Regions from separate parts of the Parabacteroides sp. FAFU027 genome, predicted to be linked through region 1. Evidence: riboswitches for the same ligand, from Rfam matches in the RefSeq annotation. Region 1 holds a riboswitch; the other holds the start of a gene.
The links. Region 1 has a riboswitch for cobalamin ahead of MLE17_RS14655 (TonB-dependent receptor plug domain-containing protein). Riboswitches for the same ligand answer to the same signal wherever they lie in the genome.
Positions count from the first base shown of each region.

Region 2: another riboswitch for cobalamin. It lies ahead of MLE17_RS01710 (sirohydrochlorin chelatase); the one in region 1 lies ahead of MLE17_RS14655 (TonB-dependent receptor plug domain-containing protein).

Region 1 covers NZ_JAKZKV010000010.1:99,877-107,249, reverse strand. Annotated here, with positions in the region: gene MLE17_RS14675 (nucleotidyltransferase family protein) at 1-273, opposite strand, end outside; gene MLE17_RS14670 (aminoglycoside phosphotransferase family protein) at 377-1,360, opposite strand; gene MLE17_RS14665 (MFS transporter) at 1,467-2,741, opposite strand; gene MLE17_RS14660 (SpoIID/LytB domain-containing protein) at 2,852-4,174, opposite strand; cobalamin riboswitch at 4,796-4,992, shown strand; gene MLE17_RS14655 (TonB-dependent receptor plug domain-containing protein) at 5,119-7,158, shown strand; gene MLE17_RS14650 (YncE family protein) at 7,186-7,373, shown strand, end outside.
Region 2 covers NZ_JAKZKV010000001.1:387,534-394,906, forward strand. Annotated here, with positions in the region: gene MLE17_RS01705 (energy-coupling factor ABC transporter permease) at 1-472, opposite strand, end outside; gene MLE17_RS01710 (sirohydrochlorin chelatase) at 472-846, opposite strand; cobalamin riboswitch at 936-1,136, opposite strand; gene MLE17_RS01715 (DUF5723 family protein) at 1,226-2,641, opposite strand; gene MLE17_RS01720 (transglycosylase domain-containing protein) at 3,085-5,427, shown strand; gene pheT (phenylalanine--tRNA ligase subunit beta) at 5,767-7,373, shown strand, end outside.

The DNA.
Region 1 (7,373 bases):
TTTGATGCCCCCACCGGTTTCAAGGAGCAAGTCCTGTTCGTCCGAAATCTCGACACGAATACCAAAACGGTCGTTTTCATCTAAAAAACGAATTACCTGATTGGCAAAATGATGAACATTGACAATGATTTCATCAAATCCAGCTGCTTTGAGCTTTTCAATAGAGATTTGGAGCAGCGGTTTACCATTGACCGGAATCAAGGCCTTTGGCATCGAGTGTGTAAAAGGCTTCATGCGGGTACCGAGTCCCGCGGCAAATATGAGGGCTTTCATAATTCAAAGTGACCTCCCCAAACCCCTCCGAAGGAGGGGAGAAAGACGCAATCGCAGTTTCTTCCTACCTTCCCTAGCGAGAATTGGAGTGAGATCGTTATGTTTAGTTTAGTTCTTTCAATAGGTTAGTCAGGTAAGGATATTCCTTGAAACCCTCCTCACCCAGCAGCGAATTAATATTGCGGATGGCTTTCGGAATCATGTCGATGAAATATTGCTTCTTCTCAATCAAGCCACGGAAGCCACCGGCACCCAACACCTGCAACAGGCGAAACAGGGCAAAGTGTCTCAATCGCTCACGGAAAGCAGCATCATCCACCGGACGATATTTGCGTAAAGAAGTCAGATAAGAATCAATCAGCAAATCAGTCATTTCAGCTGAATAGTGAGCCTCAACCTGCCAAATAAATGACGCCACATCGTAATAGACCTGTCCACGGCGACCGCCTTGAAAATCGATAAACCACGGTTTTCCGTCTTTAACAATCACATTGCGCGATTGGAAATCACGATACAGGAAAACATCGTTTTCTTCAGCTTCAAGCAGATCCGCCATGATTTCGAACTCATCTTCCAGGGCATTTTCACTAAATGCGACACCGTAAGGGCGCAGGAAACAATATTTGAAATAATTCAAATCCCAGAAGATGCAACGACGGTCAAACTCCGCCCGGGGAAAACAAACTGAATAATCGAGTCCTTCGGCTCCTTTCACCTGAACATCTGCAAGAGCAGCCATTGTTTTGCAGAGAATATCTTTTTCATTTGCCGAATAATGATTTGTATCACGACCTTTAGCGACGTAATCAAACAAGGCAAGGTCACCTAAATCTTGCTGAATGTAGTGCATCTGGTCTTCCGACACAGCATACAATTGAGGTATAGGCAGCCCTTTCCCATTGAAATGCTGAGCCAGATAAATAAAGGCTTCGTTTTCTGCACTCGATTCGCCACGGGTACCAATGCAAGAATTGTGCTCTCCAATCAGACGAATATAGAAGCGATTCGAACCAGAACCGGGTATTGCTTCAGTTGTTTTTAGTGGTTCGCCAAAGTAATCTTCAAATAGTTTTTTCAACGTCTCCATTCTGTTTTATTTTTTGCACACAGATGACTCAGATGCTTCGCAACACGGATTCTCACAGATTACCAGTGTCAATCGATTTAAATCAGTGTCATCTGTGTACTATTTCTTAAATCTTTTTCTTTCCAAAATCCTTATCCACTTTAACCACAGCCACCCCAATAAAGGTGAACACAGTACAAAACATTACCCAAAGGAAGAAATGAGGATAACCCAACCATTTCTGCACTTTTCCGGCGACCATAGTCGGCAGCATCATACCCAATGCCATAATTCCGGTACAAATGGCGTAATGCGCCGTTTTGTATTTACCTTCGGAAAAATACATCAGATAAACCATAAACGCGACAAATCCGAATCCGTATCCGAATTGCTCAATAGCCACACAAGTCGAAACCGCCCACAGACTGGTTGGATAAAACTGCGATAGATAGACATAGGTCAGATGCGGAACGTTGATCATCAATCCCATTGGCCACAACCAATATTTCAGTCCGTTTCGGGATATAAAAACACCGCCGAGAATCCCGCCTAAAAGCAGAAAAACAACAGATACGACTCCATACAGGAAGCCAACCTCTTCCGTACTCAGACCAAGTCCGCCTGCCGATCTCTGGTCCAGCATAAACAGCTTACTGATCACCGTGATCTGAGCTTCTCCGAAACGGTAAAACAAAATAAACAGCAGAGTTCCCCATACTTGTTTTTTCTGGAAAAAACTAACGAATGTTCCTCCGAACTCTCTCAGGATATGGCTTACCGAATTTGCCTCAAGAGAGTGATCGCCGTCCGGTCTTGGCAAGGAAAACTTATGCAAAGCCAGCAGCAGTATAAAAAGTGCGGTAAAAATACCATACACAATCATCCACGCCACTTTGAGATTTTGTGTCATTTGCTCAATGTATCCGGCCAACATCACCAACAATCCCTGTCCGGTGATCATCGCAATGCGGTAAGAGGTATTTCGAATGCCCATAAAAGCGGCCTGATTATGCGCCGGAAGCGCCAGCATATAAAAGCCATCACAGGCGATGTCATGTGTGGCCGAAGAAAAGGCCACCAAAAACAGGAAGGCAAAAGTCAATTGCACCCAATGTGTAGCATGTAAAGAGAAGGCAACTCCGGCCAATCCTACGCCAAGCACAAGCTGCATCAGAACAATCCACCAGCGCTTGGTTTTGAATATTTCCACAAAAGGACTCCACAAAGGTTTGATCACCCAGGGTAGATTGAGCCAACCGGTGTACATTGCGATTGTATCGTTGGCGAGTCCCAGACGTTTGTACATGATTCCGGCTACGACCATTACCGCCACATAAGGCAACCCTTCGGCAAAGTAGAGCGAAGGAATCCAACTCCACGGATTTTTAGATTTTTGTTCCATTTCTTGTTTTAATGGCACACAGATGACACAGATGCAGGCAACACAGATTTACACGGATTTTCTTATCTGTGAAAACCGATTTAAATCTGTGTCATCTGTGTGCTTTGTATTCAATATTTTTTTTCCAAAGTCACATCTCGGTAATAGTGCAATAAAATATCACGGTACGAATAACCCTTATCCCCCATCACGGCAGCTCCAATCTGGCAAAGGCCTACGCCATGCCCCCACCCTGCTCCGGTGAGGGTAAAAGTGGCTGGAATATTGTTTTCGCCCATCACTTTATCCACAACAAATGCGGAACTGTATAAGTGAGACTCAGAAAGTGATTTGCGAATGAGTAATTCTTTGCCGATTACTAATGTCTTTTTCATACCGACAATGCGTAGTTTTATTAATCGGCCTGAAACGCCCCGCTCCATCGGTTGCAAATCTATAATTTCTCCGAAATCAATACCCGTGCGACGACGAATCAAATCGGATATTTCTGCTTGGCTATAGGTCACTTTCCAACGGTAAAAATCAGCAGTCTCCTGGTCATAGTTATTTAGCACCTGGCTCAGTACATTTGCATCTTCAGTGTTACAGAAAGCTTCGGGAGAAGTTCGAATCCATTTCTCCGCCTCAGCTTCGATAGTCAGGTCGGGTGTTTCAGAGATGGAATTTTCGGCACGGTCAAACACCTTTTGCAGATAGGGATGTGAAGCCGGTTCCCAGCAATTATCAAATTTCTCAAGTACTCCGCCGCAACATTTCGAGAAACGTGCATCGCAAATATTTTCATCATACATCAAAAGTTCTCCACGTGTTGCCTCCACGGCCTCCACTACCTTTTCAGTCGAAGCACGGGTAATGCCCTGATAGCGTTGGCAATGGTCGTCGGCACAGACATCGTACAGCAGATGATCCTCGCGGTCCCACCACTTGATCCATTCGGTTTCTGTCTGCGTATCCGAAACATACGTGACTGATTTTGCCGCCAGATCATTCTTCTTAGCCAATTGCGACAGCAGCCAACTACGCGAAATGACGGCATGAGCCTTCAACAATTCAGGTGAACTGGTCGCACTCATTTCCGACGAAATCACGCTTTTCAGGTATTCTTCTACCGGAATCAGGTTGACCGCCGTAATTTTATGATTTTCCTGAATCAGTTTTAGTGAGCCAAGAAACGATTGCACTTCCTTCCGTTCCCAATGGAAACCGATACCAATCACCACCTCTTTTAGCGTAAAAGAAGCATCATCGGAAGCGGGCTGAAAAGCCACTTCATCGTAAAATTTACCATTGAAAATGATTTTGGCATCAATCAAATAGGCAGTATAATCACCGGGATGAAGCTCTTCAGCTCCATTCAGCAGGTATTTTCCCTGAAAAGAAAACGGAATCTCAAGGTCGGATACAATTCCGACGGAAAGTATGGGTTCTTGCATGGATTAATGTTATATCGGCAATGGGCAAAACGGATAGTAAATTCACATTTCCATAATCCATCTATTGCTTATACCTAATTTAGGATGCAAAGATAGCTAAACAAGGGGTGATTTTAAGATTAAAAACAGGAAGTTGAAGGAATAATGCGGCTCTAAATAATTGGAATGTAATTTTCAACCATCGAATGGCAGTCTGTAAATTCTGAGAGATAAACTTTGCGGTTAAAAACCATCTTATAAAATTATAGAGCCATTTTCTGTCGTTTGAAGGGCCTCTATAATTTTCCAGACTCAAAATATACCGTCAGAAAGTCGCCTATAAAATTACAGGAGCATTTCCAACGGAATTATTTAAGCCTATAAAATTATAGCGTTAAATTCAACGGTCAATTTTAACGCTATAATTTTATAGGACAAATTTCAATCGCCGAAATCCGGTCTATAATTTTATAGGATGATTTTCGACGGTCAAAAATCACTTTCTAAAGGATAAAAACCTGTTTCAACCCAGTCATTTCACTAAAATCATTTGCTGCTAATGATTTAGAAGCCAAATAATACTTCACAATCCGATTCATTTCCAAATTAAAACCATCAAATTTGATTTCCGAAAATAATCCTTACCTTTGCAACCGCTTTGGTTCCGAAGCCGCATTCGCGGTCGAGGATGAAAAGGGAATCAGGTGAGAATCCTGAACAGTCCCGCTGCTGTAAGCTTCACCAAACGTTTGGGCAAAACTTTCGCCACTGTCATGCGACGGGAAGGCCGCCCCAAACGGAAGTAAGTCAGAAGACCTGCCACGGCAACGTTAGTTCAAAAGCTTTCGAGGATAAAGCTGAGAAACATCTGCAAACTGATTTACCTCTTTTGCCCTTGTTGCAATCATTTATTCCGAAAGCTGTCATTGTGACTAGTCATTACTTGTTACCAAAACACAGCTATTTTGAATCAGAAACGCCCATATTACATTTCATGCCGCAACCTGACACTTGCGTTGTTTAGCGTCATCCCTTTTTCTGCCTTTTGTGCGACAGAAAAGGATTCCGTGAAGACTCAGGTTAAGTTGCAGGAGGTACTTGTAAATGGGCACAATTCGCAGGTTGTCAGAGCTGCCATGCCTGTGCAGGTATTTGCTAAGGAAGATATCAACCGACTCAATGCTGCTTCCGTTTCAGACGTGGCCAAGCATTTTGCCGGAGTGACCGTGAAAGATTACGGCGGCATCGGCGGATTGAAAACGGTTTCATTGCGGGGACTCGGGGCGCAACATACAGGGGTAAGCTACGACGGAATTATGCTGAGCGATATTCAATCAGGACAGATTGACCTGAGCCGCTTTTCACTGGATAACATCTCTGATATTTCTTTGAATAACGGTCAGCCCAACGATATTTTCCAGACTGCACGCATGTTTGCTTCAGCCGGAGTGCTTTGCCTCAATACGAAATTGCCGGAGTATGATGGTAAGAATCAACTGAAAGGAAATGCAACTGTAAAAACGGGGTCGTTCGGGTTATTTAATCCGTCATTGTTCATGAATCGGACATTTGGTAAGAAATGGGCGATGAATGTATCGGCTGATGGAATTTTAGCGGATGGGAAATACAAGTTTATCCAATATTACGGTTCCAGTTCCAATGTTGGCGAAATTCTTTCCCGTAAAAACAGTGATGTCAAAAGTATCAGAACAGAACTCAATACACGTTTTGCTCTACACTCCAACGAAAACATTTTACTAAAGCTCAATTATTACAATTCAGAAAGAGGATTGCCCGGCCCTGTTGTATTTTATAATTCATATAGTGCCAAAAGACTTTCCGAAAATAATTTCATCTCACAACTTCATTACGAAAACAGGGAATCGAATAAAATACAATACCAGGCATCGGCCAAATACAATCGTAACTTTAATTCCTTCCTGGATAAAGATTCAACGTATAAAGATCCGGGGGTACATGCAGGAGAACGGCATGAAAAATATACTCAGAACGAGATATATCTGACCTCAACTGTAAAATACATCTATAATGATAATTTAGCTTCAGCTCTTGCTGTTGACTGGTGGTATAATAACCTCTTCAAATATGCCAGCAATCCTTTTGCTAAGTTTAATTACCCAACCAGACATAACGGACAGGCTAACTTTTCGACTAAATACGTTACGGAATTCTGGAGTATTAACGGGAATCTTCTTTATACTTTAACCCGTGAGCAGGTTAAAACCGGCGTAGCGGCTAAAAATCAAAACAAATTAAGTCCTACTATCGGGCTTTCATACAAACCATTTAAAAGCAAAGAGTTCAGAATCAGATCATATTACAAGGAGGAGTTTAGAGTCCCTACATTTAATGACCTCTATTATCAGGACTTTGGAAATACATCTTTACGGCCGGAACAAACCCGACAGTACGATGCTGGAGTTACCTTCTCTTCAAACACATTGTTAAGGGAATCTGAGTTGTCCATCACATCAGACTTTTATTACAATAATATCACTGACAAAATCATTGCCATCCCCAAAGATCTGTTTCACTGGACAATGATCAATAAAGGAAAAGTTGATATCCTTGGCTGTGACGTAACGCTAGATTTCAGGAAAAAGGTTAGTCAGAAGCAAGTATACATCATCTTTAAGGGGAATTATACCTTTCAGGATATAAAAGATGTGACTCCACGGAGCTCAACGTATGGCAAACAGCTGATATACTCGCCCAAACATACCGGAGGTTGCTCGCTAGCGTTGTCCGGACCGGGATATGAAGCAGGTTATAATCTCTGTGTTGTAAGTAGTCGCCAAACTGACAACTATCCGTTTAACTCACTGAAAGGATATCAGGATCATTCCCTTTTTGCCCAAAAGAAATTCAACAAACTGAATATAAAATGTGAAGTAAATAATCTGTTAAACAAGCAATTTGAAGTAGTGCAATACTACCCAATGCCAAGACGAAATTACAGATTATTGCTCTCGTATTCTTTTTAAACTTCAAACACAAATCAAAAACAAGTTATGAAAAAACAAAAACTCTCATTGTTTTTATCGTTAATCGCTTTGAGCAGCATGGTTTTCACTTCATGTGAAAAGACAGACGATGCGGCATATACATTATCCAATGTTGAAAGCACTTCTACTATTAAGTCAATTTCTTCTATTTCGAATGGAGTCATGGTACTTAATAGTGGAAAGATGAATGGAAA
Region 2 (7,373 bases), on a different contig from region 1:
CCTTTTTACCCAGGCAGAACAAACCATAAGCCAGAAACGGTCCGGCTATAGCCATTGAGAAAACATTCGCCCCGAGCGTCGTCAGTCCGCCATGTGCTAGCAAAAGAGCCTGAAACAAAAGCACCACCACGCCGACAACAGCCATCGCAGCAGGTCCTGTAATCATAGCCCCCAGGCTCGTGCCCACCAAATGCGAACTACTCCCCGTCACCGACGGCAACTTAATGGCCGACAGCACAAAGACAAATGCCCCGCATATCCCGAGAATCAGCTTCGACTTCGGGTCTGCGCTAATGGTTTTCCGTAAACGGTTCAATCCCCAGGCAATAAACGGCAACGATACCAGGTACCACACCAAACACCATTGAGGGGGCAGAAAGCCTTCCGAAATATGCATCGCCGAAGCGTTCTGAACCGCCAAAAGAGCAATCGAAACAGCAAATAACCGAAGAAACTTAGCGCTTTTCATCATCAGATTTCTACCACTTCATGAGCTTTTGCCAACAAAATATCGGCAATACGCGGGTCAAAGCCCAATGCTTTTCCGAAACTGAATTTCACCGCAGGATAGTTTTCTTTCACATCGGCAAGGATTTCCGGGATATCCTGCTTGATGTGGTTGCCGGTGTAGAGAAAATAAGGCAATACACGGATGTCAGTCACACCGCCGGCTACCAAAGCTTCCACAGTATCGGGAATATTGGGTTCAGCCAACTCCATGTGCGCACCTTTTACAATAAACTCGTCAGTCTGGAGGCTGGTATAAGCCACCATCTGCTCAAATTCCCTGACTGCATCGGATGACTTACTGCCATGACCGACAATCAGGATTCCTTTACGTTTCATAAAGCAATCTGTTAGGTAAATAAAATGTAAAACTTGGAACAAGAAAATCTTGAATGAGATGTGATTCGTGGCCCTTAGTTCCCGAAGGCGACGAAAAAACATTTACGGGCAGGTCTTCTGGCTTGTCCCGTTCCGGCGCCTTCCCGTTTCAATCAGAAACAGTGGCAAAAGTGTGCCGAAACGTTTTTTGCGGACTTTACAGCTACGGGGATAGCTCACGAATTGCACGTGATTCCCTTTTAATCCGTCTTCGAGAGATCGAATCCGGAACCGGTAAATTGCGGGGCAAAGGTAGGGAAATATTTTACACGACAAATCCCGAAGAAAAAACTTTTCCCGATTCTGCCTCTTTTGAAAGACAAAAAACCGGGAAAGGAAGTTAATACGGGTAATCTTTATACTTGTAGCGATAAGGAGGTTTATTCAGGAAAAGAGGAATTGCAATGCCGGTCTGCACATTAAAGGTAAAAGCGTTTTTAGGCAGGTAATCACTGTTTAACCGGGGCAAAAGAAAATCAGATGCGATGAAGAAATTAATCCATTTGGGTGAAAAGTTCATAGCCAATCCAAATCGATTCGGGTTCTTGTGTAAGAATGCGCATGTTCCTGTAAGACAAAACCAACTATTAGGTCTGAGATTTACAGACCCAACAGTTTCAAAATCGGAATCATACTCTCCGTAATAGATCGTATTCAAAAGGCCCAGACTGATTCTCTTATTGCCATTTTTCAGAACATCATATTCAAGACCAGTTCTGAGAGTGGCAGTTAACATATCAGTGTACCGTCGTTTCGTTGTCAAACGTTTGTACGCCAATATCTGTTTTCCATTCTCTCCGAGCCACCAGATCTGATTATTCCAGGTTCCGTAAGAGTATGTTGCCGAATCACTAACGCCACTAATATCATATTCATTTTTAGCTTCCCCTATTTTTACAGCAGAAGGATTCCAGGAAATGAAGCCTAAATCGGTCAAACTGGACGAAAGGGTAAGATCGGGAGTTATCCGATAGGAAAAGCCGAGGTCAATAGCAGCTCCAAATCCCGCAGGTTTGATATTATGCTTGTTAAACGTGTAATCCTGAAAGGTAAAATGATTCGTCGAATCAACCTTATACGAAAGGAAATTGGACGCGATGAAAGTCTGTCCGGAAGCATTCACATGCCACTGATCCCCAACGCGATTCAAATCCAGCTTACTGTATTTGATGATCTCCTCAGACATACCGGTGAGCAACTTTACCTTAAAACCAACCCTTAAACGTTCGTTGATCTCTTTTGAACAACCTAAAGAAGCCTCCAACCAGCAAACACTCTTTGCCCGCAAATCGGAAAGATCGTAATAGTTTTTCGTTGAATCTTTTGCAAATTCAAAAAGGGATTTGGGAAGAACTGCCGACGTGTTCTCTTTCAATGATAAACCGATTGTCCAGAAATCGTTATTTGAGGTAAAAAAGCCGCAAGAAAAAAGATCTGTGCTCAAACTTTGTTTTATCCTGTTTCGCGGCTGAAGTTTATTCAGGAAATCGGAGGTATTCACCGAAGGATGCAAAAATAACACCTGCTTATTATTATACGGAAAAAGAAAATTCAGAATCCCCACATCAGAGGTCGCTCCAACCTGCGTATTACCAATAACCGGCAGGGCAAAATAACCGTATTCAGGCACAAATGCCGGATTATACTCATGCCGCTGGCTCATTTCATTGATAAAATATAGCGAATACGCATACTGGGCGTTTACACACAACAACGACGTAAAAAACAGAATGACCGCAATCAGGGTTTTCTTCATGTCTAAATTTGAAATTTAAGGTATTCATTTGCAATAATGCGCCATTAATCCGTCCGGGGCACTATATATCAGGTAGTTGCCGGACAAATCAGACAAAACAGGTCGGGCTATTTAAATAACAAATTCCGGCACTAAAGATATTACAGATAAAGCAACAAAATATGGATTCAAGAGAGATTAATAGTATTATTAATTTTCTCTATACTAGCCCACTAAACGGAATTGAATAATTCACCGCACTATACCGAGCGAAAGGATTTTAACCCTAATCAGGCTGCAATTCTTAACACAATAACAACATTCGGGCAAAAGACTCTAAAAGATCGGGCTGAACCATCAGGATACAGGCATGAAAGAGACCTTATCCGGCATTTCCAACAAGAATTTATTGCTGCAAAACCAATAAAAGGATTAATTTTGCAGGGTTTAAAACTTTTCGATCAATGACGACCAAACAAAAACGCTTTATCCGCTTCTTTTGGATTTCATTTACCTTGTTTATTCTATCCATCGTTACCATATTTTCCCTGATCGCTTTTGGTAAAATCGGTTACATGCCACCCATCGCCGAGTTGGAGAACCCGAAGAACAAATTCGCGTCCGAAGTCTATTCTTCCGACATGCAGGTGCTCGGGCGATTCTACCAAAGCAAAGAGAACCGTGTATTTGTCACCTACAAACAGCTCTCCAAGCATTTGGTAGAAGCGCTGATCGCCACAGAGGACGCCCGTTTTGAAAACCATTCTGGTGTGGACATCTGGGCATTGCTCCGTTCGTTTGTGAAACGCGGCATATTCATGCAGAAAAGCGCCGGTGGTGGTAGTACCATTACCCAACAGCTTGCCAAACAGCTCTATTCGCCCACGGCTGAAGACATTTTCCAACGTATGCTGCAAAAACCGATCGAATGGGTAATTGCAGTGCAGTTGGAGCGCTTCTATACTAAGGAAGAGATCGTCAATATGTACTTCAACAAGTTTGACTTCTTAAATAATGCAGTGGGAATACAATCGGCTGCGTTGGTTTATTTTGGAAAATCGCCCGATCAGCTGAGTATCGAGGAGTCAGCTACATTGGTGGGGATGTGTAAAAACCCGGCAATGTTTAATCCGCTACGATTCAACGAAAGAACACGCGATCGCCGCAACGTGGTACTCGACCAGATGCGTAAATCAGACTATATTACAGCCGAGCAATGTGATTCGTTGCAAAAATTACCACTGGTAGTCCATTACAATAAAGCCGACCACAAGGAAGGTCCTGCCCCCTACTTCCGTGAATTCCTGCGTAAAATCATGATGGCCAGGAAACCGGAACGTAGCGAGTACGGTGAAGACCAGCAACAAAAATACAGCGAAGATTCTTTATCGTGGGAAACCAATCCGCTTTACGGTTGGTGTAATAAAAACAAAAAAGCGGACGGCTCACACTACAACCTCTACGTGGATGGATTGAAAATCTACACCACAGTGGATTCCCGTATGCAGCAATATGCCGAACAGGCGGTTACCGAACACATCGGAAAATTCCTGCAACCAAAATTCTTCGCAGAAAAACGCGGAAGAGACTACGCGCCGTTCTCCAATAAAATCAGTCCGGAAGAACGTGAAATGATCATGCAGCGTGCGATAAAGCAAACAGACCGCTATCGCATCATGAAAAAAGCAGGTGCTTCTGACAGTGAGATCCATCGCGTTTTCAATACGCCGGTTCCGATGCAGGTATTTACCTGGAGCGGCATGAAAGATACCGTGATGACGCCAATGGACTCGATCCGTTACCACAAATATTTCATCCGTTCGGGATTTATGGCAATGGATCCGCGCACAGGCTACGTGAAAGCTTACGTGGGAGGCATTGACTTCAAACAATTCCAGTATGACATGGTGACAAATGGTCGCCGTCAGGTCGGATCTACGATTAAACCGTACCTATATACCCTGGCGATGGAGGAAGGATTCACGCCATGTAACCAAATGATGCACGTAGCGCAACGTCTCTTCACGGAAGACGGAAAAGTGTGGGTGCCGCGTAATGCAAACAAGAAGTGCATCGGACAAATGGTGACGCTCAAATGGGGATTGGCAAATTCCGACAACTGGGTTTCGGCTTACCTGATGAGTAAGCTTTCGCCTTACGCATTTGTGCGCCTGCTCCGTTCATTTGGTATCAAGTCCAAGCTCGACCCTGTGGTTTCCCTTTGCCTTGGTCCATGTGAAGTGACCGTGGAGGAGATGGTTTCGGCCTATACCGCATTTGCCAATAAAGGAGTTCGTGCTGAACCGATATACGTTACCCGAATCGAAGACAGTTATGGAAACGTACTGGCCAATTTCACCCCGAAAATGTCGGAAGTATTCAGCGAAGAGACCGGATACAAAATGCTAACCATGATGAAAGGGGTAATCAATGAAGGAACCGGGGTTCGCCTGCGTTACAAATACGGTATTACTGCACCAATGGCCGGTAAAACCGGTACTACCAACCAAAACTCTGACGGTTGGTTCATGGGAGTTACGCCAAGACTGGTTGCGGGTATGTGGGTAGGCTGTGAAGACCGTGCCATCCACTTCGATATGACGGCCGATGGACAGGGGGCCAACATGGCATTGCCAATTTATGCCAACTTTATCAAGAAGGTGTACGCCGATCCCCGATTGGGCTACACCCAAACCGAAGATTTCCCGCCGTCACCGAAATATACCGACCCTTGTGCGGAGTCTTCATTTATCCAAAACTATCAAACAGAGCCGGCAGAAGAGAGCATCGACGAATCATTTCAGTAAAAATGCCTATTTTTGCATCCCGAATTGAGGGTAATAAGCAATTAATCGGATATCAGCCTTGATTGGATGCTTATTTTAGTCAGGTGAATAGACTAAAAAGCTTCTATTAAACTGTTCCGACCCCCAACCCCCAAAATGGGGGCTTTAAGAGCAGTTACAACAACGGCTTCTTTCGGAATAATAAAAGAGTAAACCATCAAAGTGTAATGTATTGCACGCGTTCCTCCCCACTTTGGGGAGGTTAGGAGGGGTCGGCAAATAAAGATTTGGACACCTTTCTCCTTTGTTTAATCGAAGGTCAAATATCTTACTAATAACACGTAACTAACTTACTGTACAATGAATATTTCATACAACTGGCTGAAAGAATACTTAAACTTTGACCTGCAACCCGAAGAAGTTGCGGCAGCGCTCACCTCTATCGGTCTCGAAACCGGAGGTATTGAAGAATTTCAGACCATCAAAGGTGGATTGGAAGGATTGGTAATCGGACATGTATTGACATGCGAAGATCATCCCAACTCCGATCATCTGCATATCACCACCGTCGATCTCGGAAACGGCGAACCACAGCAAATCGTGTGTGGAGCAGCTAACGTTGCAGCCGGACAAAAAGTGGTAGTTGCCACATTAGGTGCAAAACTTTACGACGGTGACGATGTATTTACCATCAAGAAATCAAAAATCCGTGGCATTGAGTCAAACGGAATGATCTGTGCCGAAGATGAAATCGGTGTTGGTACCAGCCATCATGGCATCATCGAATTGCCACAGGACGCGGTAGTAGGTACATTGGCCAAAGACTATTACAATGTAAAATCGGACTTCATCCTTGAAGTCGATATCACTCCAAACCGCGTGGATGCGGCTTCACATTACGGTGTGGCACGCGACCTGGCGGCATATCTGACCCAGCAGGGACAACAAATTAAACTGGAAAAACCGTCAATCGACAGCTTTAAAACAGTTGCCGACAGCGATGCGGTAAAAGTGACTGTGGAAAATCAGGCTGCTTGTCCCCGCTATTCTGGCGTTACCATCAAGGGAGTTACTGTGAAGGAGAGTCCGGAGTGGTTGCAAAACCGACTGAAATCCATCGGCCTTCGCCCTATCAATAATGTAGTGGACGTAACCAACTACGTCCTTCACGAAATGGGTCATCCGCTTCATGCATTTGACAAAAACCAGATCAAAGGCAACCAGGTCATCGTAAAAACCACACCGGAAGGCAGCAAATTCGTTACACTCGATGAGTTGGAGCGCAAGATGTCGGAAAACGACCTCATGATCTGCAACGCTGAAGAGGGAATGTGTATCGCAGGTGTGTTCGGCGGACTGAAATCAGGCGTAACCGAAGCAACTACCGATATATTCCTTGAAAGTGCATACTTCAACCCGATGTGGGTGCGCAAGACTGCCCGTCGTCACGGATTGAATACCGACTCATCTTTCCGCTTCGAGCGTGGTGCAGACCCTAACAATACCGTATATGTATTGAAGCGTGCGGCAACGCTCATCCAGGAGCTGGCCGGAGGAACCATCGCTGGTGATGTGGTGGACATTTACCCTGAACCGATCGAGAACTGCAAGGTAGAATTGACCTATGCCAAAGTCAACAGCCTGATTGGCAAAGAAATTCCGAAGGAGACCGTAAAAAATATCCTGAAAAGCCTCGAAAAAGAGATCGTGGCCGAATACGAAACTACATTGATCGTAAGCATTCCTACCTATCGTGTGGATGTACAGCGTGATGTGGACGTGATCGAAGACATTCTCCGCATCTATGGTTATAATAATGTAGAAATCGGTCAACAGGTAAATGCTACACTCTCTTATAAAACCGACACCGACAAGAGCAACCGTCTCCAAAACCTGGCTGCGGAGCAATTGATTGGATCAGGCTTCAACGAAATCCTCAACAACTCGCTGACAAAATCGGCATACTA